DNA from 3 places in the Oceanobacillus locisalsi genome. Region 3 is predicted to be linked to each of the others. Evidence: predicted binding sites of a transcription regulator. Region 3 holds the regulator's gene; each other region holds the start of a gene.

Region 1 (10,282 bases), on a different contig from region 3:
GGTGTGCAATCTTTATTAGAGGATTTAGATTTAATTGAAAATCAATATCAAATCACGCGTGCTATTTCTCAAAAATACATCGATAAAGATTGCTGTCGAAAGGCTTATCTTCGCGGCGCCTTCCTGGCCGGCGGATCAATGAATAATCCGGAGACATCTTCTTATCATTTAGAAATATTTAATTATTATGAGGAACATGCGGAAGCGTTGAAATCCATACTTAATGAATATGACTTGCATGCCAGAACATTAGAGCGGAAAAACGGCTATATTGTATACATGAAAGAAGCGGAGAAAATTACTGCTTTTTTAAGCGTGATTGGGGCCCATCAGGCGTTATTAAAATTTGAAGATGTACGTATCGTCCGAGATATGAGAAACTCCGTAAACAGGCTTGTAAATTGTGAAACGGCAAATTTAAATAAAACGATCGGTGCAGCATTCCGCCAAGTAGAAAATATTAAATTGATTGAACGGACTGTAGGATTAGAACAACTTCCGGAGAAATTACAAGAAATCGCCAAATTGCGGGTTCAATATGAAGAGATTTCATTAAAAGAATTAGGTGAATTGGTCAGCAGCGGAAAGATATCTAAATCCGGTGTGAATCACCGTCTGAAGAAAATTGATGAATTTGCAGAAAAGATCAGAAGAGGAGAGTTACAGCTTGGTAATTAATGCTAGCATCCGCAGAATATGATATAATGCAGAGAACAGCATAATAAAACACCGCCCAAAATCAGATGCAGATGTTTATCTGCATGCAAAAAAATGGAGGCGTTTACTTACAGACAGGAGAGTGAATTTGTTGGTTGAAAAAACGGTGAAGATTGAATTGGATTCGGGACTGCAAGCGAGACCTGCTGCCTATTTTGTGCAAGAGGCCAATCGATTTGATTCACATATATTTTTAGAGAATGATCAAAAAAAAGTGAATGCTAAGAGCATTATGGGATTGATGAGTCTGGCTCTGACGAAAGGGGTAGAAATTAAGCTTATTATCGAAGGAGAAGATGAAGAAGAGGCGATGGAACATTTAACCAGCCTTGTCCGTGAGAAAGTTTGATAAAAGCATATGAATGAAGTGAACCGGTGTTAAACCCTTCTCTAAGAGAAGAATTCCTTTTTGCACCTTCTTGTGAGAAAATGCACGAGTTTTTTAAAGGGACATACTTTATTCAAATGTAAAAGATTGTACGTGTGTGACGTTGGTGAAAGAAATCTTGAACCTATATTAATAAGGGGTGGGATGAACATTCGCCAACGTCATTTCTTTTTTGTGATGTAAACAAATTGTATAATGATGATGAAGTTGTTTAATTTAATGCTTATAGAATTACAGACTGCAAACTGATGGAAGGGATAATAAATGGATTTAAAAATTAAATCTTTAATATCGCATCACTAATACAAAAATTACCATAAAAAAGAAAAACAGTATATCATTTTTAATCGTTGTTTTATTTTCAGAAAAAAATAAACGAATAATAATAATAGAGACAACCGGTACAACAATAATTCCTAAATAAAACAAAAATCCTTCTAGTTTTATACTGACAATGAACAAGCTGACAACCGAAGAAATTCTAAAAACTGAAAAAACCCAACTTGTTTTTACTTTTTCATCAAAAACAGAGTATACCACTTCAAGAATAGTAACATATATGATAATTATGATATAAGACATGATACGCTTCCTTACCTTACAATAATAACTTTTAATAAATTTGTGCCGTACTTTTGGCATCAAGGTACTGTTTGTAATAACCATTTGATTCATAAAGTTATTATTTGCTATACTTTGAGAAACGGCAGGTTGTTCCAATCTTAGTTTTTCTGTCTAATTCAGAGGATACCCCACCTCTTTTTTCTCAAATATACTATATCAACGGTTTTTCCTTACCTAATGACTCCGTTTTGAAGACCTCTCTGATTCAATTTAATAGGGGTGAGTTATAATACCTCTTCATCCATAATAAAAGAATCATTTGTATCATGAGAAGGGAATCTATTTAAATAATTTTCGAATCGATTTTCCAGCAGCACGCCCCGTTACACGTCTGCCGATTCGTTTTCCTACTTTTCCTTTTTTGACTGCATCAACATCATTCCATATACGCAATATCTTATAGATACTTGACTTTAGACTCATCATTTTTCCTCCTTCCGTATGGCATTTTCTTTCATGAGTTACGTATAGTATGACATTTACGTCGCCATGGGACAACTATTCTGAGAGAAATGGGGGAGGATTTAAATAAGTCAAAAGAACTTTTCACCAAAATATAGAAAAGGGCTTGTCTCCAAAGGGATTCATATGTATAATGAAAGTTGTGTTTTTAATAAATATCATGCGCCCATAGCTCAGTTGGATAGAGCACTGGTTTCCGGTACCAGGTTTGTCGGAGGTTCGAGTCCTCCTGGGCGCGCTTAATGAAGTTTAGAAAGACAAGGGATTGAGATGTTCTTATCCTTTGTCTTTTTTTATCCCTCATGTTTAACAAACATAAAATCGGGAATGATGGTTAAAGTATAAATTTGGCGAAACTTTTTGTTTGACCTTTATTGACCAATAAGCTATCATATGAAGTATAGAAAAAATCATCAGCCATTAAAATTGGCAACTTAAGGAGGATTTTTAAATGAATTTAGTACCTACAGTTATTGAACAAACAAATCGCGGTGAACGTGCATATGATATTTACTCCCGTCTATTAAAAGACCGGATTATTCTGCTTGGCAGCGGCATTGATGATAACGTGGCCAATTCCATTGTAGCACAGCTTTTATTCCTAGAAGCAGAAGATCCAGGAAAAGACATCTCGTTATATATTAATTCTCCTGGTGGTTCTATCACAGCTGGTATGGCCATTTTTGATACAATGAACTTTATTAAATCAGATGTATCTACTATCTGCATTGGTATGGCAGCTTCTATGGGAGCGTTCTTGCTTAACGCCGGCGAAAAAGGCAAACGTTTTGCATTGCCAAACAGTGAGATTATGATTCATCAGCCTCTAGGAGGTACGCAAGGTCAAGCAACAGACATCGAGATTCATGCTAATAGAATTATTGAAATTAAAAGACGTATGAACCGCATCATGTCTGAAAATACTGGTCAGCCTTTAGAAGTTATTGAGCATGATACAGAGCGTGATAAATTCATGAGTGCAGAACAGTCTAAAGAATATGGCTTGATTGACGACATCTTTGAGCGTAAAGAACAATAAGATAATAGCATAAAAAATAAGCCAAGGTTTTCAAACTTTGGCTTATTTTTATGCGCTCTTCGCTTTTACATGCAATCATTCATAAAGCTCCCAAGCTAATTTTAAGGACGCTACAATATAATCAGCCACTTCTTCTATTTCCTGGTTATCCGTTATAACGCGGGAATGATGTTGTTCATAAATTGGCTGACGGTCATCAAAAAGCTTTCTGATTTCATCCATATTTTTACCTTGTAAAACAGGGCGATTGTCCATTAATAAACTTATCCGTTCTTTCCAGTTTTCCCAAGACAAATCGAGGAAGAAAACAGTAGTAGTAGCAAAACAAATATCCTGAACTTCTTTTTGAAGAAAAGCACCGCCGCCTAATGAAATAACTTTTAATCGTTTATGGCATATTTCAGAAATGATTTCTTTTTCGTATTGACGAAAGGTTGCTTCTCCATGTTTTGCAAAAATTTCTTTGGGATGCATCTGAAATCTGCGTTCAATTTCTTCGTCAATATCAATAAAATCTCGGTATAGTTTTTGGGCAACAGCTTGACCAATCGTTGTTTTTCCAACTCCCATAAAACCAATTAATACAATGCTTTGTTCTTTCAATGGTATGTTCCTCATTTTACATTCCTCCCCTGCACGTCATCCTGCGCATCACGATGTTTGTTGGTGGATTGCTTTTCGTGCCAGTTGATCTGCTTTGCGGTTTTCTTTCTCGGGAATCCATTTAATAAATAAAAATGGAAAATCTGATGTTTGCGCCTGGATGGTTTCCAGTAAAGGAAGAAAGTTCTTGTTTTTTGTCTTTCCTTTATCGACCGCTTCTGCTGCTATCTTGGAATCTGTCCGGAAAGACAGGATTTCGCCCTTAAATTCTGTTTGGCAAATGGTTAATGCTTCTATGATAGCATAAAATTCTGCTTCATGATTGGACATATATGGCAGAGGAACAGCGTATTCCAGCTTCTTTTCCCCGGACTTTATATAAATGCCGGCGCCGCTTTTTTCTATTTTTTCGTTGGTGGCTCCGTCCGTGTACACCTGGATCAACATATATCCCTCCACTTGACTTTCTCGTTCATAGTATAACGAATTCTAAGTCAAAAAGGAACGTGCATCAGCTAGCAGAGTGAAATATATCCCTTATTCCTCTTCCTGCTCATCGTCGTCCTCATCAGTGCCGTGTTCGTGATGCTCGTGATCCATTTCGTCATGGGCATCTTCTTCAGATGGTTCGGCATCACCTGCGATAACAGTTTCTAAAGGCATAATATGCTGCCCTTCTGCGGTGGTGTGTGCATACATTTCGTAAACTGCTTCTTCTTCAAAGGTAAAACTTGCTGTATAGGTGCCGTTCTCTTGATGATCTCCTTCGAATTCTACACTGTCATCAGCGTTTCCTTGCGTCCAGATTTCGAATAATACTTCATTGGCATCTTCAACGGGCTCGTCGTCAAAGCTGACATGTGCAGTTAAATCAATTGTTTCTCCGACTTCTACATGTTCAGGAACATCAAAATCTACTTCCAAAGCGGCTAGTTCTGGTAACTCGTCGTCATCGTCTTCTGCTGTATCAGCATCATTACTTGCGCAAGCGGCCAGCATAGCCGTTAGAATAATCACGATAAAAAATAATTGCTTCTTCATTGGTTGTATCCCCTTTCTTTTACGTTTTCCCGATTCCCAGTATAGCACGAAAACACTCGAATAAGGTTGAAAAAATTATGACATATCTATTTACCGCAGTGTAACTGGCTGTAAGACTCCCACTTTAAAAAGTGAATGAAAATTATATCTCTAAGTGGGAGATCCAACACCCAGTAACGGCCCGATTCGCTCAACTAACCTTCCGTGGGGAAAGAACCCCCACGGAAGGAAGTTTCACTTTATTTCCCTGGGTTATCTCGACTATAATAAGAAGAAGGGAGGGAAAAAGATGAAATTAGTAGCCTATCAGAAAGAGAAAAATGAAAATTTGCGTGTTGGTGTTGTAACGGATTCGGATGCTGTTGCAGATGTGGAAAGGTTATCTGAACAATTTGGAGAAACAACGCTTCCTGCAGATCCGACTGCTTTTTATGCGCAGGCAGAGGAACATATCGAAGCATTACAAAAAATAATGCCTAAAGTAGCAGAGTATGAAACTTTTTCGCTTCAAGACGTCCATTTGGGTATGCCGCTTGGAAAAGCTAAAAAAGTCATTTGTGTCGGTAAAAATTATCAAGAACATGTCCATGAGATGCAATCGGATATTCCGGACTATCCCGTTTTATTTGCGAAGTTTGACAATGCGATAATTGGACCGGAAGATGCTATCTATTATCCGTCAATTACTGAAAAATTAGACTATGAAGTGGAATTGACTGTGGTTATCGGAAAAACAGCTTCTAAAGTCAGCAAAGAAGATGCTTTTGATTATATTGCTGGATATACACTTGGCAATGATACCTCGGCGCGGGATATGCAAAAACGGACACCGCAATGGCTGCAGGGGAAATCGTTGGATCATACAACGCCTGTCGGGCCGTGGATCGTTACCCAAGAAGAGGTAGACAATCCGCATACATTAGATATCCGTTCGTATGTCAATGGCGAAGTGCGCCAGTCTTCGAATACTGAGCATCTTATTTTTGATATTCCTTTCTTAATCAACTTTATTTCTGAAATCATGACCTTGGAGCCGGGGGATATGATTTTAACAGGGACACCAGATGGTGTTGGTTTGGCAATGGAACCATCCGGACTGCTTCAGGCAGGGGATTATGTAAGGTTAGAAGTTGAAGGAATTGGAACGATGGAAAATCAGGTAAAGAAAGTATAGGAGTTGTATCGTTCGGAAAGGCATATGATAACAATTCAATAGCATAATCTATTGAAAAAGGGAGGGGGAAGCATGCAGCAGAGCCTGGTATTACAGCAAGCACTGACCTGGAAAATGAATCAATCGCTCCACCAGTCTATTGAAATCCTTCAATTGTCTGGTATTGAATTATACGATTATGTACAGAAAATGGCGGAGGAAAACCCATTGATTGAAGATGTCCAGCCGATTGATAAGCAGGTCCTGACGCAATTTCATGGGGAAACCGATGCATTTGAAAATATGAATGCCTCGAAAAAAAACATGTACGAGCAGTTAAAAGAGAGTCTGTATATGCTGTCTATTCCAGAGGAAAGAATAAAACAAGCTGTTTTGTTCGGGATCGATTCTTTGGATGAAAATGGCTATTTGGATATATCAATGGAAGCATGGGCGGAAAGCTGCCAATTATCTATCGAAGACATAGAGCAGGCGCTGTCCTATTTGCAAGCGCTGGATCCGCCGGGAATCGGGGCCAGAAGTTTACAAGAATGTATTCGTTTGCAGTTGAAAGAAATGGATTGCGATTATCCTTTTCTGGATGACTTATTTGAAAATAACTTGTTTCTGATTGCAGAAGAGGATATCGACACTTTAGCTGAAACGTATGCGATTACAGCTGACGAGGCCGGCAGGTTGATTGCGAATATGAAATTATGTCATCCGAATCCTGGAAAACTATTGGATCAAGAAGAGACAGCGTATATTATTCCGGAAGCAGCTGTTTTTAAAGAAGATGGGGAATGGCGTTTATCCTTTTTTAATTGGTCAAGCCCGACCATTCAAATTCGGGATGATATGTTACAGATGACTATGCCAAAAGATGGAGCGGCTTATTTAAAAGAAAAGAAGAAAGAAGTAGAGATGCTGAAGCAGGCAATTCAATACCGCGGGAAAACGCTGGAACAGGTTTTGCGCATTATTGTAAATAAACAGCTGGGCTTTTTTGAAGAAGGCATAGCTGCTTTAAAACCTTTAACATTGCAGGAAATTGCGGATGCGCTGAACCTTCATGTTTCTACTATCAGCCGGACCATCAGCCATAAATATTTGCAGACAGATGCGGGTATTCTCCGGGTCAAATACCTCTTGCAGCGTGAAGCACGGAAGGGGGAAGGGGTTGCCCGCGTGGTGGTGAAACAGCATGTCCGCCAGATTATAGCTGAAGAAGACGAGACAAGCCCGCTCTCCGATGAAAAAATTCGTGAAAAGCTGGAGACGTTGTATCATATGTATGTAGCGAGAAGAACCGTAATGAAATACCGGGAAGAGCTGGATATTCCATCTTCCGCAAAGCGTAAAAGGAGAATGGATAGAAGAGATGATTAAGTTTTATACAAAAAAGAATTGTCCCCTATGTGTCGAAGCCCTTGAATTATTAGATGTACTGAATACGGATGACATACCTGTGGAAGAAATAGATATTTACCAATCAGATGCTTTACTGGAAACATACCAGCTGCTGATTCCGGTTATCGCTTATAAAGGAAGCGAAGTATATGGAAATGAAATAAACATAGAAAATATCAGCAGGCTGTTGACGGAATAATGAAGAGGCATTTTCTTTGAACGAATGGAATCGTTTTAAGGGAAATGTCTTTTTTATGTTGGGTCAATTTATGACCAGCTGTTTCTTAAGCGGGAGATTTTGTGTTTAAGTTCGCAGGCAATGGGAATAAATAAAGTGGGTGTACTTAATCATCATAAGGACTTTTCTTTGCTTTCTATAGAAGGTATGTTATAATGAAAAATGAATCGGGACATAAAACAACCACATGGGACGTTTTCGAACCCGTTGGAGGAGACTGGTTTAAATGGAATCCATCATGGCCCTGCAGAGAAAAATCGTACCTGAATTGGTCAGCGTAATGCAGGAAAGGTACACATTATTACAGCATGTGCACTTGCATCAGCCAATTGGCAGGAGGGCTTTAGCAGAGAGTGCAAATTTAACAGAGCGGCATGTTCGTGGAGAAATCGATTTTTTGCATGGACAAGGTTTGGTTGAAGTTACCGCAAAAGGTATGTTTATAACCAATGAGGGAAAAGTAGTCTTGGATCAGCTCGCCGCTTTGATTGGAGATTTGTCCCGGTTGGAAAACTTGGAAGACCAGTTAAAAAGCACTCTGTCTATCGATAATGTCATTGTAGTGCCTGGTGATAGTGACCATAACCCTCAAATAAAGACAGAGATGGGAAAGGCCTGTGCGACTTATCTGCAGTCCATTTTGCAAAGCGACAACACAGTTGCTGTAACAGGCGGAAGTACCATCGCAGCGGCAGCAGAGGCGATGAAGCCATTGCCTGAAGGAACGGATGTATTATTTGTTCCGGCAAGAGGCGGCATTGGGGAAAAAGTGGAGAATCAAGCATCCCGTATTGTTTCGGAGATGGCCAGAAGATCGAACAGTCAGTACAGAATGTTATATGTACCGGATCCGATCAGTGATTCCACTTATGAGTTAATCATGCAAGAACCCCATGTCATCGATGCACTCTCGGTTATAAAAAATGCTGACATTGTTTTGCACGGTGTCGGAGATGCACTGCGTATGGCAGAAAGAAGGAGATCTCCCCAAGAAGTTATCGATTTATTAAAAGAAGAGCAAGCTGTTTCAGAAGCTTTTGGTTATTACTTTGATGTCGATGGCCACATTGTTTATAAAGTGAAAACAGTAGGTCTGCAACTGGAAGATATCGATGCCTCTAAGCATGTTATCACTGTTGCCGGGGGAGCTTCGAAAGGGCATGCAATTGCCTCTTACTTTAAACAGAGCAAGGGCAATATGTTAATCACCGACCAAGGTGCTGCAGAAATGATATTAAGAGGATAGCCTCTTTATATAAATAAAAAATCAAGAAATTCTTAGGAGGAATTTAATATGGCTGTAAAAGTTGGTATTAATGGCTTTGGAAGAATTGGACGTAACGTATTTCGTCAAGCTTTAAATAATGATCAAGTGGAAATCGTAGCAATCAATGACTTAACAGATGCAAACATGCTTGCACACTTATTGAAATATGACTCTAACCATGGAAAATTAGAAGACGAAGTAAGTGTGAACGGCTCTAATATTGTTGTGAATGGAAAAGAAATTACTGTACTTTCTGAAAAAGATCCGGCAAATCTGGGCTGGGGAGACCTCGGCGTAGAAATCGTGATCGAATCTACTGGTATCTTCACGAGCAAAGAAGGCGCTGAAAAGCATATTCAAGCAGGAGCGAAAAAAGTTGTTATCTCTGCACCGGCTAAAGGCGAAGATTTAACAATGGTTATGGGTGTAAATGAAGATCAATATGATCCGGCTAAACACCATGTTATATCCAATGCTTCTTGTACAACAAACTGCTTAGCACCATTTGCGAAAGTATTACACGATAACTTTGGTATTAAGCGTGGCCTGATGACTACTATCCACTCTTATACCAATGACCAGCAAATCCTTGATTCACCGCATAAAGACTATCGTCGTGCACGTGCAGCTGCTCAAAACATTATCCCTACTTCAACAGGGGCTGCTAAGGCAGTTGGACTTGTATTACCAGAACTTGACGGTAAATTAAACGGTAACGCCGTACGCGTTCCAACTTCAGACGGTTCTTTAACAGACTTAGTTGCTGAACTTGATAAAAACGTAACTGCTGAAGATGTAAACAATGCAATGAAAGAAGCTGCACAAGGAGAACTGAAAGGAATCCTTGAGTATACAGAAGACCCAATTGTTTCTTCTGATATTGTAGGAAACACACACTCTTCTATTTTCGATTCTCTATCTACTATCGTGATGGAAGACAACCTTGTGAAAGCTGTTTCTTGGTATGACAACGAAATGGGCTATTCCAGCCGTTGTGTAGATTTAGCTGTATTCATGGCTGAAAAAGGACTATAAGTTTATAAATGACGTTCGTTGTAAGGTGAGCCTCTCCGAACGGTGTAAATAGAGGAGGGAGCGGATTCCTCCTCTATTTTCATTTTTATACGATAGAATTAGTAGTGAAGTAAGATAAAATGGTATAATAGCGAGAGTCGTATAGACCAAATTAGGAGGGATTCCGTTGAATAAGAAAACCATTTCTGATTTACAAGTAGAAGGAAAACGTGTATTTTGCCGTGTTGATTTTAACGTGCCTTTACAAGACGGTGAAATTACGGATGATACGCGTATTCGTGCTGCATTGCCGACGATTCGTGAGT
Region 2 (10,282 bases), on a different contig from region 3:
TATCGAGGTATGGTCTATTTAGGAAGATGGCCGATCAATTATCAATCCGCAGAGTCAAATGTAAATTGGGAATATCAGTTGATTAATAAAAATGAAATGAATAATGTCGATGGAGAAGATGTACAGAAGATGAGTTATTATCAACAGGAAGAAAAAGAAATACAAGGTGCATTAACCAGTAAAATTAGTGATCCGGAACAAATCAAAACCATGATGTTGTTAAAAGCAAGTGAAAATACCAAACTGCCGCTTTCATACAAAACGGTCATCGGCCACAATACCAAATTACCTAATTCGTACAATATTCCAGTACAGAAACATGGAATTTTGGACGCTTATGCCCCTGCAGTCAATGAAAAAGGGCAAGTCACTTTTGGAGAGGTATATATTGAATTAAAAGGTTCTAAAAAAACGATTCAGGTTAAAAATGTAACCAAACAAGGAATCGGAGCTTGGATACCTGTACAGGATCATTTATCATTCTCTTTTAAAGTCAACTAAAAATATGTCTAAAAAGGGGTTGTCGCATAGACAATCCCTTCCTTATGTAAAAAACCTCTTGCAATTTACTCTTTATTGCTTTATTATGATAAAGTATTAAAGAGATTTAGAAATGACTATTGGAGGAAGAGAAATGGGTTGGGTTGTTATTGTGGCAGTCTTACTTATGACTGTACTGTGTTTATTAAAGGTTAATGTTATTTTATCTATTATTATATCCGCCATTGCGGCAGGGTTGATGAGTGGACTTGGATTTGTTGATTCTGTGGAATTGATGGTAAGCGGAATGGGAGAGTCTGCTAATACAGCGCTCAGCTATATTTTATTAGGAGCTTTTGCAGCTGCAATCAGCTATACAGGAATCACCAAAATATTGGTGAATTTTATCATTCGTATTTTGACTGGTAAAAAGACCATGATGCTGTTAGCTCTAGCCGGGGTTGCATCTTTATCGCAAAATCTGGTGCCGGTGCACATTGCATTTATTCCAATTTTAATTCCGCCTTTATTAAAGTTATTTGATCAAATGAGAATGGATCGCCGTGCCGTGGCTGTATCCTTAGCATTTGGACTAAAGGCGCCATATGTTATGATTCCTGCAGGATTTGGATTGTTGTTCCAAGATTTGATTTTGGAAGGTTTGAGAACGAATGGCGCAGAAATAACCCTGAATCAAGTAACATTATCAATGCTGATTCCCGGTTCTGGTATGATCTTTGGATTACTCGTTGCGATATTGGTTTCTTATAGAAAAGACAAGCTTCCGGAAAATAAAGAGAAGGATACGGAAGCCAATGCTGTTGATTTAATAGAAGAAGTCTCGTTCAGCAAGAAACATGCTTGGACACTTGTTGCGATTGTGTTAGCACTGATTGTACAAATTATTACCGGCAATCTGATTTTAGGTGCATTAACAGGAATTATTGCGCTGTTTGTGTTTGTAGCTGTTCCATACAGAGAACTGGATCAGATAATGACAAGAGGGATTTCAATGATGGGAACAATATCTTTCGTCATTTTAGTTGCTGCCGGATTTGCTGAAGTGTTACAACAAACTGGTGCAGTAGCAGAATTAGTAGAAGCTTCTGCATCTGTCTTAGGAGACAATAAGCCGTTGATTGCTTTTGTTCTGTTGTTATTAGGTCTAGTTATAACAATTGGAATTGGAACATCATTTGGAACAATCCCGATTATTGCAGCTTTATTTGTACCGATTTGCCTGACTGCCGGCTTTTCACCGCTGGCAACAGCCGCTTTAGTTGGGACTGCTGGTGCTTTAGGAGATGCAGGATCTCCGGCATCTGACAGCACCCTTGGACCAACAGCCGGGCTTAATACAGATGGACGGCATAACCATATCTGGGATACATGCGTGCCGACGTTTCTTCATTTTAATATCCCATTGTTTATTTTCGGCTGGATTGCAGCAATGGTGCTGTAAGAAGACAATTGAAAATGAGATGAAAAGTGTATAATGTTCGCAGTATAAGGAAAAGGTAAGAAAAAACGAGGTGGGATTTGCATGAAACGACCAATCACTATCCTGTTATCACTTGCCTTTTTCTTTTGCATTTTTTCATGGAATACAGCTTTTGCACATGGCTGGGGCTATCAGAAAAAAAATAACCATACGCCACCGGATATAGGTGCGTATCAAGAAATTTTGGATCAATACAATGCATTCTATGTTGATGACAGCGGCGAAAAAAATATTTATCTCACCTTTGATAATGGCTATGAGCAGGGCTATACACAAGAGATATTGGATGTACTCGCGCAAGAGGAGGTGCCTGCTGCTTTTTTTGTAACAGGGCATTATGTGGACAGTTCACCAGATTTGATCAAAAGAATGGTGGATGACGGACATATTATCGGCAACCATTCTTACCATCACCCTGACTTTACTGTGATGAATAAAGAAGCAATTCATCAAGAATTAGCGGATTTAGAACAAGCTGTAGCAGAGGTGAGTGATCAGGATGAATTAATCTACGTCAGACCGCCCCGAGGAACATTTAGTTCAGATACATTAAAATGGTCTACAGAACTCGGACTTGTGCATGTATTCTGGTCGCTGGCTTTTATTGATTGGGAAACAGACGCACAAAAAGGGGCAGATTATGCTTACGATGAGATTATGAAACAAATACATCCCGGAGCCGTTATGTTACTGCATGCAGTCTCCAGTGATAATGCAACAGCTTTGGAAAAAGTCATCCAAGATCTGAAACAAGATGGGTATCAATTTAAAAGCCTCGATGATTTATGGATGCGCGAGCAATTGCCAAAGCAGTTTCCTCATTAAATAAATAATAATAACTCAAAGGGCAAATCGGAGAAAAATAATTCCGATAAGCTCTTTTTCTTTTTTACTGATAATTTTTTTGATATACTTCAACAAAATCTTATTTATAGCAGAAGTTTTCCGATTTTCAGATGAAAGAAAAGACTATAAAACCCTGATAGAATAAGGTTTTGCTTCTGAAAAACAAAAAGGTCAAAAAAAATCATAAGAAATTTGACTAAAACACTTGAAAGTCAAAGAAGGTCAGAGTATAATGAAATTATAGTCAAAGATAGTCAAAGTCAAAAAACGCTATACGAAGCTATCTGACTAACTTGAAGGAGGAATGAGAAATGAAGTGTCAAAACTGTGGACAAAATGAGGCAACGATAAATGCACAAATGCAAATGAATGGACAACGTATGGAAGTGCATCTTTGCCAAGAATGTTTACAAGAAATACAAGGAAATATGATGAACAATGACTTTTTCTCTAATTCTCCATTTGGCAATATGGATCAATCATTTGCCAACAACTTTTTCCAAGGCAATGGCAATGGTAATGGACAGCAAAGTGGTGCAAATGCACGCACTAGAACACAACAAAAATCAAATAATGGAAATGGCTTGATTGATCAGTTAGCTAAAAACATTACTGATCAAGCACGAGCAGGAAAGATTGATCCTGTCATTGGCAGAGATAAAGAAATTAAACGCGTTATTGAAACATTAAATAGAAGAAATAAAAACAACCCGGTATTAATCGGTGAACCAGGTGTTGGTAAAACAGCAATTGCAGAAGGTCTGGCAGCAAATATTATCGAAGGAAATGTTCCGACGAAATTGCTGGACAAAGAGATCTATCTGCTGGATGTATCCTCTCTGGTTGCAAACACAGGCGTTCGCGGTCAATTTGAAGAAAGAATGAATAAACTGATTGCCGAACTGCAAGAACGAAAAGATGTCATCGTGTTTATTGACGAAGTACATCTCCTTGTCGGTGCTGGTACAGCTGAAAGTTCTCAAATGGACGCTGGCAATATCTTGAAACCGGCACTGGCACGTGGTGACTTGCAAGTTATCGGTGCAACCACCTTAAAAGAATATCGTCAAATTGAAAAAGACGCGGCATTAGAAAGACGTCTGCAGCCAATTATCGTAAAAGAACCAACCTTAGAAGATACGGTGAAAATTCTTGACGGAATTAAAAACCGTTATGAAAAATTCCATGAAGTACGTTATTCGGATGACGTTGTTGAGGCGTTTGTTAACTTATCCAACCGCTATATTCAAGACCGTTATCTTCCGGATAAAGCAATTGACTTAATGGACGAAGTTGGTTCCCGCTTAAATCTGGCGAATGCACAGAAAGACTCTGAATCACTGCAGCAACGTATAGATGAAATTGTTCAACAAAAACAAGAAGCTGCAGAAAAAGAAGACTATGAACGTGCTGCTAATCTCCGTTATCAAGAAATTCAATTGCAAAAACAATTGGATAAAGCGGAAGAAGGCGAAAAGGTACTGGATATTGATATTTCTGATATTCAATTAATTGTAGAAGAAAAAACAGGTATACCAGTAACCAAAATGCAAAAAGATGAAAAAGAAAAAATGAAAAACTTGGCTGATGATCTTCGTGCCAAAGTTATTGGACAAGAAGAAGCAGTAAATAAAGTTGCTAAATCTATCCGCCGCAGCCGTGCCGGATTGAAAGCAAAAGAACGTCCAATCGGTTCCTTCCTGTTTGTCGGACCTACCGGCGTCGGTAAAACAGAATTAACCAAAGTACTGGCAGAAGAATTATTCGGCACAAGAGATGCGTTGATTCGTCTCGATATGAGTGAGTATATGGAAAAACACGCGGTGTCCAAAATTATCGGTTCACCACCAGGATATGTAGGACACGAAGAAGCTGGACAGCTGACTGAACGTGTCCGCAGAAATCCTTACTCCATTCTGTTACTGGACGAAATTGAAAAAGCACATCCAGATGTGCAAAATATGTTCCTGCAAATTATGGAGGACGGTCTTTTAACAGACTCTCACGGCAGAAAAGTAAGCTTTAAAGACACAGTCATCATTATGACAAGTAACGCTGGAACTGGTGAGAAGAGAGTAAGTGTCGGCTTTAATGCAGACAATCATGAATCAGTTGCCACATTAGATATGCTGAGCGACTATTTCAAACCAGAATTCCTCAACCGTTTTGATGCGATTGTGAACTTCAATGAGCTGAAAGAAAATGATTTAATGCAAATCGTTTCTCTGATGCTGCATGATTTAGAAGAAGCCATGAGAGAAAACCAAATTACGATCACGATTACCGATGAAGCAAAAGAACGTCTGGTTAAATTGGGATATGACACTCGCTTCGGTGCACGTCCATTGCGCCGTGTTATCCAAGATAAAGTAGAGGATCAACTAACAGACTTGATTCTTGAAGGCGAAGACGTTACAGCAGTTCACGTGGATGTAAATGAAGAAGACATTGTTGTTTCCAATGCATCTTAATGGAGAGTAAAGTCATTGCGTAAGGCATTTCAAATAAAATAAAGGTAAGCATACAAAGATCAGTTGACCAATAAATGGTTAGCTGATCTTTTTTTGTGTCAAGCAAGTAAAAATTTTGTATAGGAAAAGTACAGAATTCGAATGAATAACTGTTTTTAATTGGCGTGTATAATTGGATATGGAGATTTAGTAATAAATCTCTATATAAATTGAACTAATAAACTTGTCTTTTGTGCTTAAACAATGAAGTTATTTATTTTAGGATTAAGCATAATAATTAGCGGAGGAAAAACACGGAAACTCCTGTGGGAATGCGCAGTGTGAAGACCCCGCAGAAAAAAGCGAACTTCTTTTTTTGAGGAGGCTGAGGACAAGCCCACGGAAAGCGTAGTGTTTTTCCGTAGCGAGCAGCAAGGGTAAAATATTAATTTCAAATTATATATATCCAATTGTTATTAGAAAAGATGATAAAAAATGAGATTAATGAAAAATAATTACGTGAAACTGGGGCTGATTTTGCTGCTTGTTTTCGTCTGTTTATCAGCTTTTCGACTTATTTGGATGGACGTTTTTCAAAACAGTACTTCATTGGATATTGAGGAGGGAGAGCTCGATTTACGAGGTTGGAATGCAGATGAAAAAGAAACTTTGCTATTGGATGGGGAATGGGATTTCTATCCATCTACTTTTTTAATGGATGAAAAAGAAATTGCATCAGTGTCTGAAGAAACTGTTAGAGTGCCGGATGGCTGGAATAATATATTGGGTTCTTCTACTGGTTACGGAACTTACCATCTACAAATCAATGTTAATTCAGATCAAGACAGGAATTATAAATTATACATACCGAGTATTCGCAGTGCTTCTGAAGTCTATATCAATGGAAAACAACTGTCCTCATCAGGGAAAGTTGCTGATGGGGAAGAAGGCTTTATAGCTGAAAATTCTCCCCAAAGTGTCGTTTTCACAGCAAATGAAGAAGGCGTTATTGATATTGTGATTCAGGCTGCCAATTATAAAGATATTCGAAGTTTTAACAGCGGAATTATTCGTTCCATTCGTTTTGGAACAGAACAGGCTCTGACTAATGAAGTACAATTTTCCAAGTATTTGCAGATTGCGATGGTCATCATTCTTCTTATTCATTCCGGATATGCATTCATCCTGTATTTGATAGGTAATAGAAAGAAACAGTTATTCTTTTTTTCTTTATTAAACTTTATTTATGCCTTTTTGTTTCTTCTTAGTGGAAAAGATAAATTATTACCTTCCTATTTTTATACATGGAATGAATTAGGTTTTCAGTTATTTGCGGCTTTGGTATTAATTGAATGTTATGTCTTTCTGCAATGCACCAATCATCAAAAACTTCCTTATTGGAATAAAATATTCCCTTATTTTCAATGGGGTGTATTTGTATTAGCAGCAGCGATAATGTTTTTACCTCTATCACTATCACAAATGATTATATTGTTGCCTGTTTATTATTTCATAGGTTGTTGCCTTGTTGGTGTCGGTGTTTTTGCGATGATACGATCGTATCAGCAATCAGCAAATAGGAATTTATTTTTAATCATATCCTGTGCTGCTGCTATTCATCATGTGATATGGGCATTGATATGGAGAGGGACTGGAGAATATATGCCGCATTATCCATTCGATTTGATTGTTGCCATCGTATGTTTTATGGTGGTTTGGTTCAAAGGATACTTTCGCGTACATGAGGAGACGAAAGAACTGGCTGCGACATTACAGCGGATGAATCAGGAAAAAGATCAATTTTTAGCAAACACCTCTCATGAATTCCGTAATCCACTGAACAGTATTTTATTACTTTCTAAAGCTGTACGGAACAGGGAAGAAACAGCGATAACGGAACAAAGCAGGAATGATTTAAACACGGTTTTGAATATAGGAAACCGAATGAACCTCCTGCTGACGGATTTATTAGAAGAGCGGCAATTGCAACAGGGGCAGCCAAGACTCAATAAACAGGTTATCAAATTGGAACCGATTGTTACAGGGGTAATAGACTTACTGCAATTTTCATCTAACGTGAAGAAGGTGCAAATTATCAATCGCATTTCCAAAACATTTCCCGCTGTATATGCAGATGAGAATCGACTCACACAAATTTTATTTAATTTAATTAAAAATGCTATCAAATTTACGGATCAAGGGAATATTACTATCTCTGCAACAGTAAAAGACGATAAAGTGGAAATTCATGTTACTGACACAGGTATCGGTATCAGTCAAGAGATGCAAAAGCGATTATTTCTTCCCTATGAACAAGAAGAAACGCCCGGAGAGAGAATACGGGAAGGCGGTTTTGGCTTGGGATTGAGTATTACAAAACAGCTGGTAGAACTTCATGGCGGAACCATCCAGGCTGATTCAGTAAAAGGAGAGAAAACAACTTTTACTTTTACATTGGAACTCGCATCTGTCCAAGAAGAATCAGTACCTCATCTTGGAGAGCATATACGAACAGCCAAAGCAGATGGGGAAGCGGAACAGATAGAAACGCCGCTACCTCTGAAAGATGATGAAAAACCGTCTGTTTTAGCAGTAGATGATGATCCCGCCAGTTTATTGGCCTTACAAGCAGTTCTGCCGGATGATGTGTATCATCTGACGCTTGTATCCAGTCCTGATCAGGCATTAAAAGTATTGGAAAAGAGAGAATGGGATATCGTTATTTCGGATATAATGATGCCCCAAATGTCCGGATACCAACTGACCAGAGTGATTCGGGAAAGTTATTCCCTGACAGAACTTCCTATCTTGCTGTTGACGGGTGGAAATTCGGATATCCAAGCTGCTTTTGCAGCAGGTGCCAATGATTATATAACCAAACCGGTAGAATCGATAGAACTGAAAACTCGGCTGGATTCGTTAATTACGCTGAAGCAGGTTGCTGAACAGCAGTTACAATTGGAAACGCTGTGGTTGCAAGCGCAAATACAGCCACACTTCTTGTTTAATACGTTAAATGCAATCAGAGCATTGAGCGAATGGGATCTGGACAAAATGAGGAAGCTTTTAGATGAGTTTGGTAATTTATTACGCAGTAAATTTCAGTTCCAGCAAATGAATTTGTTGATTCCTTTAGAAGAAGAATTACGTCTCGTTCACTCCTATCTATATATTGAACAAGTTCGTTTTGGAGACGCGCTGCAGGTGAAATGGGATATGGATGAGATACATGATATATATGTTCCGTTCCTTTCTGTACAGCCATTAGTGGAGAATGCTGTACAGCACGGTATTAGGCAAGGAAAAGGGAAAGGCATGATAACCATCCGTTTGAAAAGAGATACAGCTGATCACAAAGCAGCGATTACGGTAGAAGACGATGGAGCAGGTATGAAAGAAGAGGAGATCACAGCTATTTTTAAAGGAGCATCGAACAGTGAATCAGGTATCGGCATTATAAACTTGGAAAAAAGATTGCACCAGCATTATGGAAAAGGATTAACCATCGACAGTGCGCCTAGTCAGGGGACAAAGATCTTTTTCGAAATCGATACATCTGATGATTAAAAAATGGATTATATGAGAAAACAACCAATAAAACTTCATTCTGCAGGGATATGATCTTTTCTCCGTAGAATGAAGTTTTATTGGTTACTTAGCGTTTTTTCAGGTTTTGAAAAAGAAGGAACAGGAATAAAAAATATATTCCATTAAATACTAATTCAACTTACGCATCTAAGAATAAGCATATACTCCTTGCTATCCCAGTATGAAAAGGCTTTCTATTACCATGCTTGCTTTGGTTTCAATCATCGTTCTATTTTTGATCAGGAAATGGTATATAGCTTCTGCTCCGGCAACCACTCCGCTTTCTGCCATAGCGGTATCCTTGCACCTTACCTGCTAATCTTTGTCAACAGATGTATAAAAGAAACGATCAACCTCTATTTCTGTGGTAAAGAAATTACTTTTTAAAGCGCGAAAGTCGAAATGTTAATAAAAAAGTTCATAGGCAAGCAGTTATTTTAAACATAGTATGATATGATTAAAAAAACAGAAAATTTGATCGCATCATAGTAAATAAGGGAATATGTGTGTGAAGCAACTGGAAATATGAAGTGATCATCTGTTTATTGTATAGAAATTGTATAGTAAAAAAGAGAATAGATGTTATTTAGCAGCATGTATCTTTGGATTATAATGAAAGTTTGGAACACAGACAAGAGATAATCAGGAGGAGATTCAATGCTTCATATAGCAATCATTGACGATGAACATTTAGCCTTACAATATTTGGATTTATTGTTGCGTAAAATAGAAGGGGTACATGTTACCGGGAAATATATAGAGGCCAATGATTTGATTCAGCATGTTCAGACTGAACATGTAGATGCTGTGTTTATTGATATACATATGCCGGCAATCAAAGGAACGGATTTGGCGGAACAGCTTCTAAACCTGCAGCCTTCTTTACAGATTGGCTTTATTACAGCTTATGATGAATACGCAGTGAAAGCTTTTGAATTAAATGCAGTAGATTATATCCTTAAGCCTGTAAAAGAGGAGCGTTTGGCTTTAACAGTACAGCGGATAATGGAAAGAAAGACGATGGATCAGCACACCGCAACAGAGGAAACAGACATCGTTATTAAGGATTTAGGAGCTTTACAAATATATCAGAATAATAAGCGGACAGATGTGAAATGGCGTACGTCCAAAGCAAAAGAACTGTTTGCCTATTTTATTCATAATCATGAAAATACCATTTTAAAAAGCGATTTGATTGAATTGTTGTGGAGCAATTTATCGTGGGAAAAAGCAAATGCTCAATTGTATACAGCTGTATACCAAATTAGAAAGGTTATGGAGCAAAAAGATATTCCTATTAAAATCATCAGTCAAAAAGAATTTTATCAAATTGATATAGATAGCAGTGTACATATTCAATCACGCGAATTTAAACTTGCTGCATACGAGTTATTAAAAAGAAAAAATATTAATGTAG
Region 3 (10,282 bases):
TGTTTCTTTTTGGGTCGCTTTAAATTGCGCTTTAATGGAGTCCTTATCAAATGACTCTAAATGAATCAACTTATCCGTAAATACTTGCAATACTTCTGGAACCTGCTGTTCTTTTAAAACTTCCCATTCAGCTTCGCCATACGTAATATCTTCCTGGAAGAACAACTCCGTCAATGCAACAATTTCAGCTCCGTAGCGCAATTGCTCACGGTACAGGCTAATGACATTTTCAGCCCATTCACGCGTCGCATCATCCATATTTTCCGGAAGTTTTCCTGCTTTAATTAAGTGCGGCAATGCCAAATCAACAACGCGGCTTAAATCGGCTTTCTTAATATATTCATTGTTCATCCATTTCAATTTGTGCTGATCAAAAATCGCAGCAGAAGTCGATAAACGCTCCGGATCGAAAATGTTAATCAGCTCTTCTTGTGTGAACATCTCTTCCTCGCCGACCGGAGACCATCCAAGTAAGCTGATGAAATTAAACATGGCTTCTGGCAAGTAACCCAAGTTACGATACTGCTCGATAAATTGGAGAATATGCTCATCACGTTTACTTAGTTTTTTACGTTCTTCATTCAGAATTAATGTCATATGTCCATAACGCGGTGCTGTCCATCCAAATGCATCAAACACCATCATTTGCTTCGGTGTATTGGAAATATGCTCTTCTCCCCGCAATACATCCGTGATTTCCATGAAATGGTCATCAATCGCTACAGCAAAATTGTAGGTAGGGATACCATTTTTCTTCACAATCACCCAGTCTCCAAAATCACTAGATTCAAATGTGATTTCTCCGCGGACAATATCCTGGAACGTATACGTTTCATTTTGCGGTACACGGATACGGATACTCGGCGTTCTGCCTTCTGCTTCAAAGTTCCGAATTTCTTCTTCGGTCAGATTGCTGTGCTTTCCGGCATATTTCGGTACTTGTCCATTAGCTCGCTGTTCTTTCCGCTCGGCTTCTAATTCATCTTCTGTCATATAGCATTTATAAGCCAAATCACGCTCTAGCAGTTCATTTACAAATTTTTGATATATATCCAAGCGCTCTGTTTGACGGTAAGGACCGTAATCTCCGCCGATATCTGCACCTTCATCCCATTCTAATCCGAGCCATTTTAAATATTTTAACTGACTCTCTTCACCGCCCTCTACATTTCTTTTAGCATCTGTATCCTCTGTGCGGATAATAAACTTTCCATCAAAATGCCTTGCATATAAATAATTAAATAAAGCCGTACGGGCATTACCAATATGCAAATGCCCTGTCGGACTGGGCGCATAACGTACGCGGACTTCCTTACTCATTAAAAATGCCTCCTTCATTGTGTATATAATAGCTGCCTGCTTTTTCTGCGTCCAAAAATCTGCTGTGACGTTTTTGGAACAGCTGTCAAAAAAGGTATTTTCTACCTTCCCCTTTTAAACAAGCTCTATACGAAAAGTGATAACATATACATGTTATCACTTTTTTTACCCTCTATCAGTTATACCCTTTTTACAGCGCTTTTTCAAGTAATTTTGGTTTTGCAAAGATCATTCGGCCGGCAGAGGTTTGCAAGACGCTCGTAATCACAACCTCAATATTTTTACCGATATAATCCCTGCCTTCTTCTACAACAATCATTGTTCCGTCATCTAAATAAGCGACACCCTGATTATGTTCTTTCCCGTCTTTGATAACTTGAACATGCAGCTCTTCACCAGGGAGAACAACCGGCTTCACGGCGTTGGCAAGATCATTAATATTTAAGACTGACACTCCCTGGAAGTCACATACTTTATTTAAATTAAAATCATTGGTAACAACAATGCCGTCAATGACTTTAGCTAATTTAATCAGTTTGCTGTCTACTTCTGCAATGTCTTCAAAGTCTCCTTCATAAATTTCCACTGGTACAGCCAGCTCTTTTTGAATCCGGTTCAGGATATCCAGCCCGCGTCTGCCTCGGTTCCGCTTCAATGCATCCGACGAATCAGCAATATGCTGTAATTCACCCAGAACAAACTGAGGAATAACGATGGTTCCTTCTAAAAAGTTCGTCTGGCAAATATCTGCAATACGTCCATCAATAATGACACTTGTATCTAAAATTTTCGATTTTGGCGACATAGAAGCTTTATCTGTATCTTCTTCCTCGTTGCCGCGACGTTTTTCTTTTTTCGTCGGCTTGAGTATATTCATAAATTCCTCACGCCGGCGAAAACCAACCTGGAATCCCAAATACCCGAGAATAATCATAATAAAAAGTGGTAAAACCTGTGAAAAAACGCGGATGCTCATATCTTGAAAAGGCATATTAACAAAGTAAGCTATAACCAGACCGACAATTAAACCAATACTGCCAAACAACAAATCCATAGCTGGTATTTTTACCAGTCCATCTTCCACCCAACGAAAGAAATTTACAATATAGTTTACTAGTAAATAAGACAAGATAAAAAATATAATAGCTCCAACAACCATTCCTAATATAGATGAAGTTAACCAGCTTGATTCAGTAACATTTAATAACTGGAAGATTACTGGAAGATAGAGATACCCCATGGTACCGCCTAATATAACAAAAAATAAGTGTACTACTTTTCTCATCATTTCCTTTCACCTCCTGACTATTATAGTAGTATTACCCAAAAACATATAATATATGCTCGGCTGATTGGAATTCGCATTAAAAAATCTACTGCCGCAAACCTATTTCTAAAGCTTCCTGTACATTAGACACGCCAATGACTTCAATTCCTTCTGGGTAATTCCAGCCGTCCAGATTATTTTTCGGGCAAATGACCCGTTTAAATCCAAGTTTCACAGACTCCTGCACCCGTTGTTCAATGCGAGATACTCTGCGAATTTCGCCTGTTAAACCAACTTCGCCGATAAAAATATCATCCGGCTTCGTTGAATGGTCCCGGAAGCTTGAAGCAATACTGACCGCCAGCGCTAAATCAATCGCCGGCTCGTCCAGCTTCACACCGCCGGCTACCTTAATATAAGCATCCTGATTTTGCAGCATCATTCCGACGCGTTTTTCCAATACAGCCATCAAAAGAGGGACACGATTATGATCCACTCCTGTAGCTGTTCTGCGCGGATTTCCAAAACTTGTCGGTGAAATTAAGGCCTGAATCTCTACTAAAACAGGGCGAGTCCCTTCCATCGAAGCGACAACGGTTGAACCGGCAGCTCCTTGCGATCTTTCTTCCAGGAAAATTTCTGAAGGATTCATCACTTCCCGTAATCCTTCTTCCTTCATCTCAAAAATGCCCATTTCATTCGTACTGCCAAAACGGTTCTTTACACCTCTTAAAATGCGGTAGGTATGATGTCTTTCTCCTTCAAAGTACAATACTGCGTCCACCATATGTTCCAACAAACGCGGACCTGCAATCGAGCCTTCTTTGGTTACGTGCCCGACAATAAAGATAGGAATTCCTTTGGTCTTCGCTATTCTCATCAGTTCCATTGTACATTCCCGGACTTGGGAAACACTGCCGGGAGCACTGGTTACCTCTTCTTTAAAAATCGTTTGAATAGAATCGACAACAACAAAGGAAGGATTAATTTCTTCTATCTGCTTGCTGATATCCAATAATTTTGTTTCTGATAAGACATATAATGCATCTGTTTTTATATCTAACCGGTCAGCACGTAATTTCGTCTGTCTTGTAGATTCTTCACCAGACACATACAGAACCGGTAATTCCTTCTCCGCCAGCTGCGCAGATATTTGAAGTAAGAGGGTTGACTTTCCAATACCCGGATCTCCGCCAATTAAAACCAGAGACCCCAATACAACCCCTCCGCCTAATACACGGTTAAATTCCCGCATTCTTGTTGTCATACGAGGTTCCTCTTTCGTTTCTATCGCGGTAATCTGTTCCGGTTTTTGCGAGGAGGCTGTATCAGATGTATACCCTGCTCTGCCTTTTACAGCAGAAGCTTCGACTTCTTCAACCAATGTATTCCACTGCTGGCAAGCTGGACATTTTCCCATAAACTTTACCGATTCATATCCACATTCTTGACAGACAAATTTTGTTTTCCTTTTTGCCAACTTTACAGGACCCCCTTCAAGCAATGGTCAATCTGACAGATTTCACTGCATACTGAACCAGCTTTATTTACTATTATAGACTATTTTTCGATTTCGTAGGTTACAGAAAAACATCAAATTAAAAACACTCTTCCATACTTATGCCACAAGTCTCATTCCGAAAAAGAAGAAAGCTAGAAGAACCGTATTCTTCTAGCTTTCTAATCTTACATCTTGTTTTAAGGAAGAACAACAAATTCTCCTTTGCTGTTTAATCCTATTTTCACTTTCTGTTCTTTTTCGATGTTTCCTTTTAGAAGCTCTTCTGACAATAAATTCTCGATGTTATTTTGAATCGAACGACGGAGCGGACGGGCACCGTATTCTGGATCAAAGCCTTCATTAGCAATTTTTTCAATTGCTTTATCTGTAAGAGAAAGTGTTAATTCTTGCTGTTCCAAGCGTTGTTGCAGCTGTTTCACCATTAAGGATGCGATATCTTTCATGTGTTTTTTCTCCAAGGAATGGAACACAATGGTTTCATCAATACGGTTTAGAAATTCTGGGCGGAATGCCTTTTTCAATTCTTCCAGCACCTTGGATTTCATATCTTCATGTTCTCTCTTCTCATCATTATCTAACGTGAAACCGACATACTTATTACGTCTCAGTTCATCTGCTCCAACATTGGAAGTCATGATAATCACGGTATTACGGAAATCAACAACTCTTCCTTTGGAATCCGTCAGGCGGCCGTCTTCAAGAACCTGCAGAAGAATGTTAAAGACTTCCGGATGTGCTTTTTCTACTTCATCCAGCAGGACAACAGAATATGGTTTACGACGTACTTTTTCAGTTAACTGTCCGCCTTCTTCATAACCTACATAGCCCGGAGGTGATCCGACTAGACGAGACGTCGCATGCCTTTCCATATACTCGGACATATCAATCCGAATCATTGCTTCTTCATCGGCAAACATCACTTCTGCCAGCGCACGGGCCAATTCTGTTTTACCAATTCCGGTAGGTCCAAGGAAGATGAAAGAACCGATTGGGCGTTTTGGATCTTTTAAGCCGGCACGGGCACGGCGAATTGCCTTCGCAACTGCGTCTACTGCTTCGGATTGCCCAATGACACGATTATGGAGAATTTCTTCCATGTTCAACAGACGATCACTCTCATCTTTTGTCATCTTAGCAACAGGAACTCCTGTCCAAATTGACACCACTGCTGCAATATCTTCCATTTTCACTTCCGAATCTGTCTGTCCTTGCTTCTCTTTCCATTCATTCTTCGTTTTTTCAAGTTTTTCACGATAACGTTGCTCAGAATCTCTTAAAGAAGCAGCCTTTTCAAATTCCTGGCTTTGCACGGAAGCATCTTTTTCTTTTCTCACTTCTTCCAGCTTTTGTTCCAGCTCTTTTAGATTTGGCGGCACAGTGTATGAATTCAGACGTACTTTTGAACCGGCCTCATCGATTAAGTCAATGGCTTTATCCGGTAAAAAGCGGTCTGTAATATAACGGTCTGATAACGTTGCCGCTGCTTCAATTGCTTCATCCGTAATAGTTACACGGTGATGTGCTTCGTAGCGATCCCGTAAACCTTGCAAAATTTGAATGGTTTCATCCAGAGTCGGTTCATCCACCTGAATTGGTTGGAAACGACGTTCTAGGGCAGCATCTTTTTCGATATATTTACGGTATTCATCCAGTGTTGTTGCACCGATACATTGTAAATCACCACGAGCAAGAGACGGTTTCAGGATATTCGATGCATCAATTGCACCTTCTGCTCCGCCGGCACCTATAAGCGTATGGAGTTCATCGATAAACAAAATAACATTGCCAGATTGACGAATCTCTTCCATGACTTTTTTTAGGCGATCTTCAAACTCTCCGCGATATTTTGTTCCTGCAACGACTGTTCCCATATCTAATGTCATTACGCGTTTATCGCGAAGTGTTTCCGGTACCTCATTATCAATAATTTGCTGTGCCAGCCCTTCCGCAACAGCTGTCTTACCGACACCAGGTTCACCGATTAATACAGGATTATTTTTGGTCCGGCGGCTCAATACTTGAATCACACGTTCAATTTCCTGCGAACGTCCAATAACCGGATCAATTTTCCCTTCTTTCGCACTGACTGTTAAATCTCGAGCTAAGGAATCCAGTGTAGGCGTGCTAGCGTTTGTTTGCTGTCCTGTACGCCCTTGTCTCCCTGCCTGGGACTCATTACTCCCTAACAACTGAAGAACTTGCTGTCTGGCTTTATTTAAGCTCACACCGAGGTTGTTTAAAACACGGGCAGCAACTCCTTCCCCTTCACGGATTAAACCTAAAAGGATATGCTCTGTACCCACGTAGGAGTGACCCAATTTTCGTGCTTCATCTTGGGATAATTCAACCACTTTTTTCGCTCTTGGAGTATAGTGAATGGATTGGGAAGGCTGTTTACCGACACCGATCAATTTTTCCACTTCCTCTTGAATTTTAGTTACTTCCAAGCTAAGAGACTGTAACGCTTTTGCGGCAATACCTTCCCCTTCCCGTACTAAACCAAGAAGAATATGTTCTGTCCCGATATTATTATGGCCTAATCGTACAGCCTCATCTTGAGATAGTGCTAGTACCTTTTGTGCTCTCTCTGTAAAGCGACCAAACATCATATGTTTTTTCCTCCTACTTGTTTAAATTTAATCTTTCGCGAATAATAGATGCTCTGCGAATATCACGTTCATCAGAGCGGAGTTCTTTATTAGCATAATGTTGTAAGAATCCAGGCTGGGTTAAAACCATCAATTCATTCAGTATATTCTCAGAAATATTTTCTATTATGCCTAAATCGATTCCCAGACGCAAATTAGAAATACAGATAGCAGCTTCCTTGGAATCAATAATTCTACTATTTTTTAGTGTCCCATACGACCGGAATACACGATCCTCCAAGCGGATCTCTGATTGTTCATATATATACTGACGAGCCATGCGTTCATGTTCCACAAGCTGATTCACGATACTTTCCAAGTCTTCCACAATATCTTCTTCCGACTTGCCCAGTGTAATCTGGTTCGATATTTGAAATATATTACCTCTTGCCTCACTGCCTTCTCCGTATATCCCTCTGACAACCAAACCTAATTGGTTAATCGCAGGGATAAGACGGTTCATTTGTTTTGTAAGTACAAGAGCAGGTAAATGCATCATAATGGAAGCTCTCATACCGGTTCCAATATTGGTAGGACAGCTGGTGAGATATCCTTTTGTTTCATCAAATGCATAGTCAGCTTCTTCCTCCATCCAATCATCCAGATAATAAGCTTTCTCCAGAGCGTTTCTTAATTGAAGTCCCGGATAATAGACCTGCATGCGCAAATGATCTTCTTCGTTCACCATAATAGAAGTCTGTTCATTTTCCGATAATAACACAGCTGCATAATCACTATGTTTAATTAAATGTGGACTTACTAAGTGTTTTTCCACCAAAACATGTTTTTCAATCATATTTAACTGCTTCATTGGTATGAAAGAAAGAGAATCCTGTTTTGACTCGTCTTGTTCCACATAATTTTCCTTTATAAATTGCAACACATCTTCCAGTGCTTCTGTACTGCCGGATGTCGGATACAATTTATTTGCAAAATTGCGGGCAAGACGGACACGGCTGCTCATGACAATATCTTTATCCGGACCGTCCTCCAGCATCCACGGGCTGACCGCTTCATTGATAAATGATTCTAATGTCACGTGTTATCACCCGCTTCCTTATTTTGTTGGTTCGCTTTTTCCAATTCCCTGATTTTGTCACGCAAAACTGCTGCCTTTTCAAACTCTTCCTCTTCAATCAGTTGTTTTAATTCCGTTTTATGAGAGGATATTAATTGTTTTTGCTTGATATACTTTCCTGCCCGTTTTGGAATCCTTCCAGTATGCTTGGTATTTCCAGCGTGTACGCGTCGTAAAATTGGTTCTACTTTAGAACCAAAAGAAGCATAACAATCTGCACAACCAAATTTCCCGGCCTCTTTAAATTCACTGAACGTTCTGCCACAAGATGGGCATTTTAAATCCGGAGGCTGTTTAGGCTGGTTCGTATTGGCTGTGCCTGCAGCATTTAAATGTAATCCATCTTTTTGAAACAGTCCTGCTAACAGATCATTTAAAGAGTAGCCTTCTTCCGGATAGGTCAGATATCCTTTTTTCTTTGCACATATTTCACAAAGGCTTACTTTTGTCTCTTGACCATTTACAATATGCTTAAAATGCAATGTTGCCTTTCTTTCATGGCATTCCTGGCATTCCATGCAATCCCCCCTTTTTAAGTCATTAATCGTTCAAATACTTGAGTGTCGTTAATGCAGATTTAAGAATACGTGCCCGTATCTCATCTCTAAGCGGTAACTGAAAAGCCAACGTTGTTCGGTCAATACTTGCTAATATTAACTTTGCTTCACGTTCTGTCAGCAATTCCTCCTCTAACAGGCGGTCTAAAATATCTACTGCAGCACGTTGAGGAATCGAATCGCCAATTAAATAAATAATTTCATCGATTAATTCCGATTTATCCTGATGACGAACACGCATAATACGAATATATCCTCCACCGCCGCGCTTGCTTTCGACGATATATCCCTTCTCCATTGTAAATCGCGTATTAATAACATAATTTATTTGTGAGGGAACACATTGAAACTGATCTGCAATTTCACTTCTTTTAATCTCAATCGCTTGTTGTTCCTCTGCCTGTAATACTTTTTTCAAATATTGTTCAATGATATCTGAAATATTACTCATCCTTCGCACCTCAAATCAAATAATTTATTTAATAAATTATTTCTTTTGACTTTGACTAACTTTGACTATGGTTTTATTATAATATAAATTTCTTCAGTTGCAAATGGATGATACTTCTATTTTTGACAAACAAGCTAAAATCAAAACTAAATAATAGAAAATCTATGAAAATATTTAAGCAGATGTTCTTTAAGTACACATAACAGCCCGAACCGCTATGATTTTTCCATATAAATGTTTATTATTGTTAGAATACCTTTTAAAAGTTAATTTCGCTTTGTTATATTTATCACACCTTGCAGCTTCGATATATCATCAAATAAATAAATTAAATTATTATCCTTTTTCATATTTGTCCATATATGGATTCTGCGCTGTTTTCCTTCTACCTGTTTTATTTCTACTTGTTTAATGCTGAAATTCTTTTCTTCAATTGATTTTACTGCTTCATGTATTTCAAACTCCTCTGAGGCAATAATTTCGATAAAATTACTGGACCTAAACCGCGGGAAGAAATACTCCATTTGATTTAAAAAAATTAAACTGACTAAAATAATAAGTGTCGTTACAATAGCAGCACTATACATCCCAGCTCCAACCACTAATCCGATGCCTGCTACAGCCCATATAGAAGCAGCGGTTGTTAATCCTTTGATAGCTCCTCCATAAACAATGATTGTACCAGCTCCCAGAAAACCGATACCACTGATTACATAGGATGGGATACGGGCAGGATCAAATTGAACGTTATCATATTGATGTATAAAATGAATAAAACCAAAGAACGATAAAATCATCATCAAACAGGACCCTACCCCTACTAGTATATGCGTACGAAACCCGGCTGAATGATTATTAATTTCCCGTTCAAAACCAATTAAACCGGATAAAATTAAAGCAATAAATAATCGTCCTAAGATAACTAAAAAATCGTCTCCGATGAATTGTTGCAATCTGACTTCCTCCTTTCCCCGCTATTTATCATCGTGTAACCGACTGTAAAGCTCTCCTTCGAGAATAGAGGGACATGGAACATTCTAAGCAGAAGTCCGGTTCAGTTTCAGTCAGTAACGAATTGGTTTGCTGCTCGGGCCATAATAAGCCAAATAAGCGCACCTCAGCGTTTCAACCATCAAAACTCCTATTGAATGAAGTACCCCCTTTATTATCAGTTTATTCATATATTTAAATTATCATCTCTTTTTTATGAATAAGCAACTATTTGCATATAAATTAGAAAAGGTACAATATATTTCTGATAAAATAACATAATCTTTCGTTTTTATACGACTTACGTGCTATTGAAATGGTTATTTTGATGCCATTGTATAAAAAAAGACGTCAGCGAATATGCTCACTAACGTCGAAAATTATATTATCAAAAAGCAAAAAGAGCAAAGCATTATGCTTCACTCTTTTTTGTATGCCTGGCAACGTCC

What was found. Region 3 encodes CtsR, which represses protease genes until heat stress. Its sites were predicted from a motif close to ATGGTCAATAAAGGTCAAACA; they were not measured.
Region 1: a site for CtsR is predicted at 2,553-2,573, ahead of clpP (ATP-dependent Clp endopeptidase proteolytic subunit ClpP). Genes of this name have one in related genera too.
Region 2: a site for CtsR is predicted at 3,036-3,056, ahead of ACFQ19_RS14860 (ATP-dependent Clp protease ATP-binding subunit). Genes of this name have one in related genera too.

What each region holds. Positions count from the first base shown of each region.
Region 1 covers NZ_JBHTKK010000027.1:2,421-12,702, forward strand. Annotated here, with positions in the region: gene whiA (DNA-binding protein WhiA) at 1-678, shown strand, start outside; gene ACFQ19_RS17095 (HPr family phosphocarrier protein) at 809-1,066, shown strand; gene ACFQ19_RS17100 (hypothetical protein) at 1,391-1,687, opposite strand; gene ACFQ19_RS17105 (hypothetical protein) at 2,009-2,152, opposite strand; tRNA gene ACFQ19_RS17110 (tRNA-Arg) at 2,354-2,429, shown strand; gene clpP (ATP-dependent Clp endopeptidase proteolytic subunit ClpP) at 2,643-3,230, shown strand; gene ACFQ19_RS17120 (shikimate kinase) at 3,306-3,848, opposite strand; gene ACFQ19_RS17125 (ribonuclease HI family protein) at 3,882-4,280, opposite strand; gene ACFQ19_RS17130 (FixH family protein) at 4,371-4,874, opposite strand; gene ACFQ19_RS17135 (fumarylacetoacetate hydrolase family protein) at 5,164-6,048, shown strand; gene rpoN (RNA polymerase factor sigma-54) at 6,121-7,416, shown strand; gene ACFQ19_RS17145 (glutaredoxin family protein) at 7,409-7,636, shown strand; gene ACFQ19_RS17150 (sugar-binding transcriptional regulator) at 7,902-8,921, shown strand; gene gap (type I glyceraldehyde-3-phosphate dehydrogenase) at 8,970-9,977, shown strand; gene ACFQ19_RS17160 (phosphoglycerate kinase) at 10,144-10,282, shown strand, end outside.
Region 2 covers NZ_JBHTKK010000020.1:42,205-52,486, forward strand. Annotated here, with positions in the region: gene ACFQ19_RS14845 (YfkD family protein) at 1-501, shown strand, start outside; gene ACFQ19_RS14850 (Na+/H+ antiporter family protein) at 635-1,942, shown strand; gene pdaA (delta-lactam-biosynthetic de-N-acetylase) at 2,024-2,806, shown strand; gene ACFQ19_RS14860 (ATP-dependent Clp protease ATP-binding subunit) at 3,139-5,298, shown strand; gene ACFQ19_RS14865 (ATP-binding response regulator) at 5,773-8,844, shown strand; gene ACFQ19_RS14870 (response regulator) at 9,523-10,282, shown strand, end outside.
Region 3 covers NZ_JBHTKK010000021.1:70,247-80,528, forward strand. Annotated here, with positions in the region: gene gltX (glutamate--tRNA ligase) at 1-1,320, opposite strand, end outside; gene ACFQ19_RS15385 (PIN/TRAM domain-containing protein) at 1,511-2,608, opposite strand; gene radA (DNA repair protein RadA) at 2,694-4,067, opposite strand; gene clpC (ATP-dependent protease ATP-binding subunit ClpC) at 4,286-6,718, opposite strand; gene ACFQ19_RS15400 (protein arginine kinase) at 6,732-7,796, opposite strand; gene ACFQ19_RS15405 (UvrB/UvrC motif-containing protein) at 7,793-8,353, opposite strand; gene ACFQ19_RS15410 (CtsR family transcriptional regulator) at 8,376-8,843, opposite strand; gene ACFQ19_RS15415 (MgtC/SapB family protein) at 9,110-9,796, opposite strand; rRNA gene rrf (5S ribosomal RNA) at 10,269-10,282, opposite strand, start outside.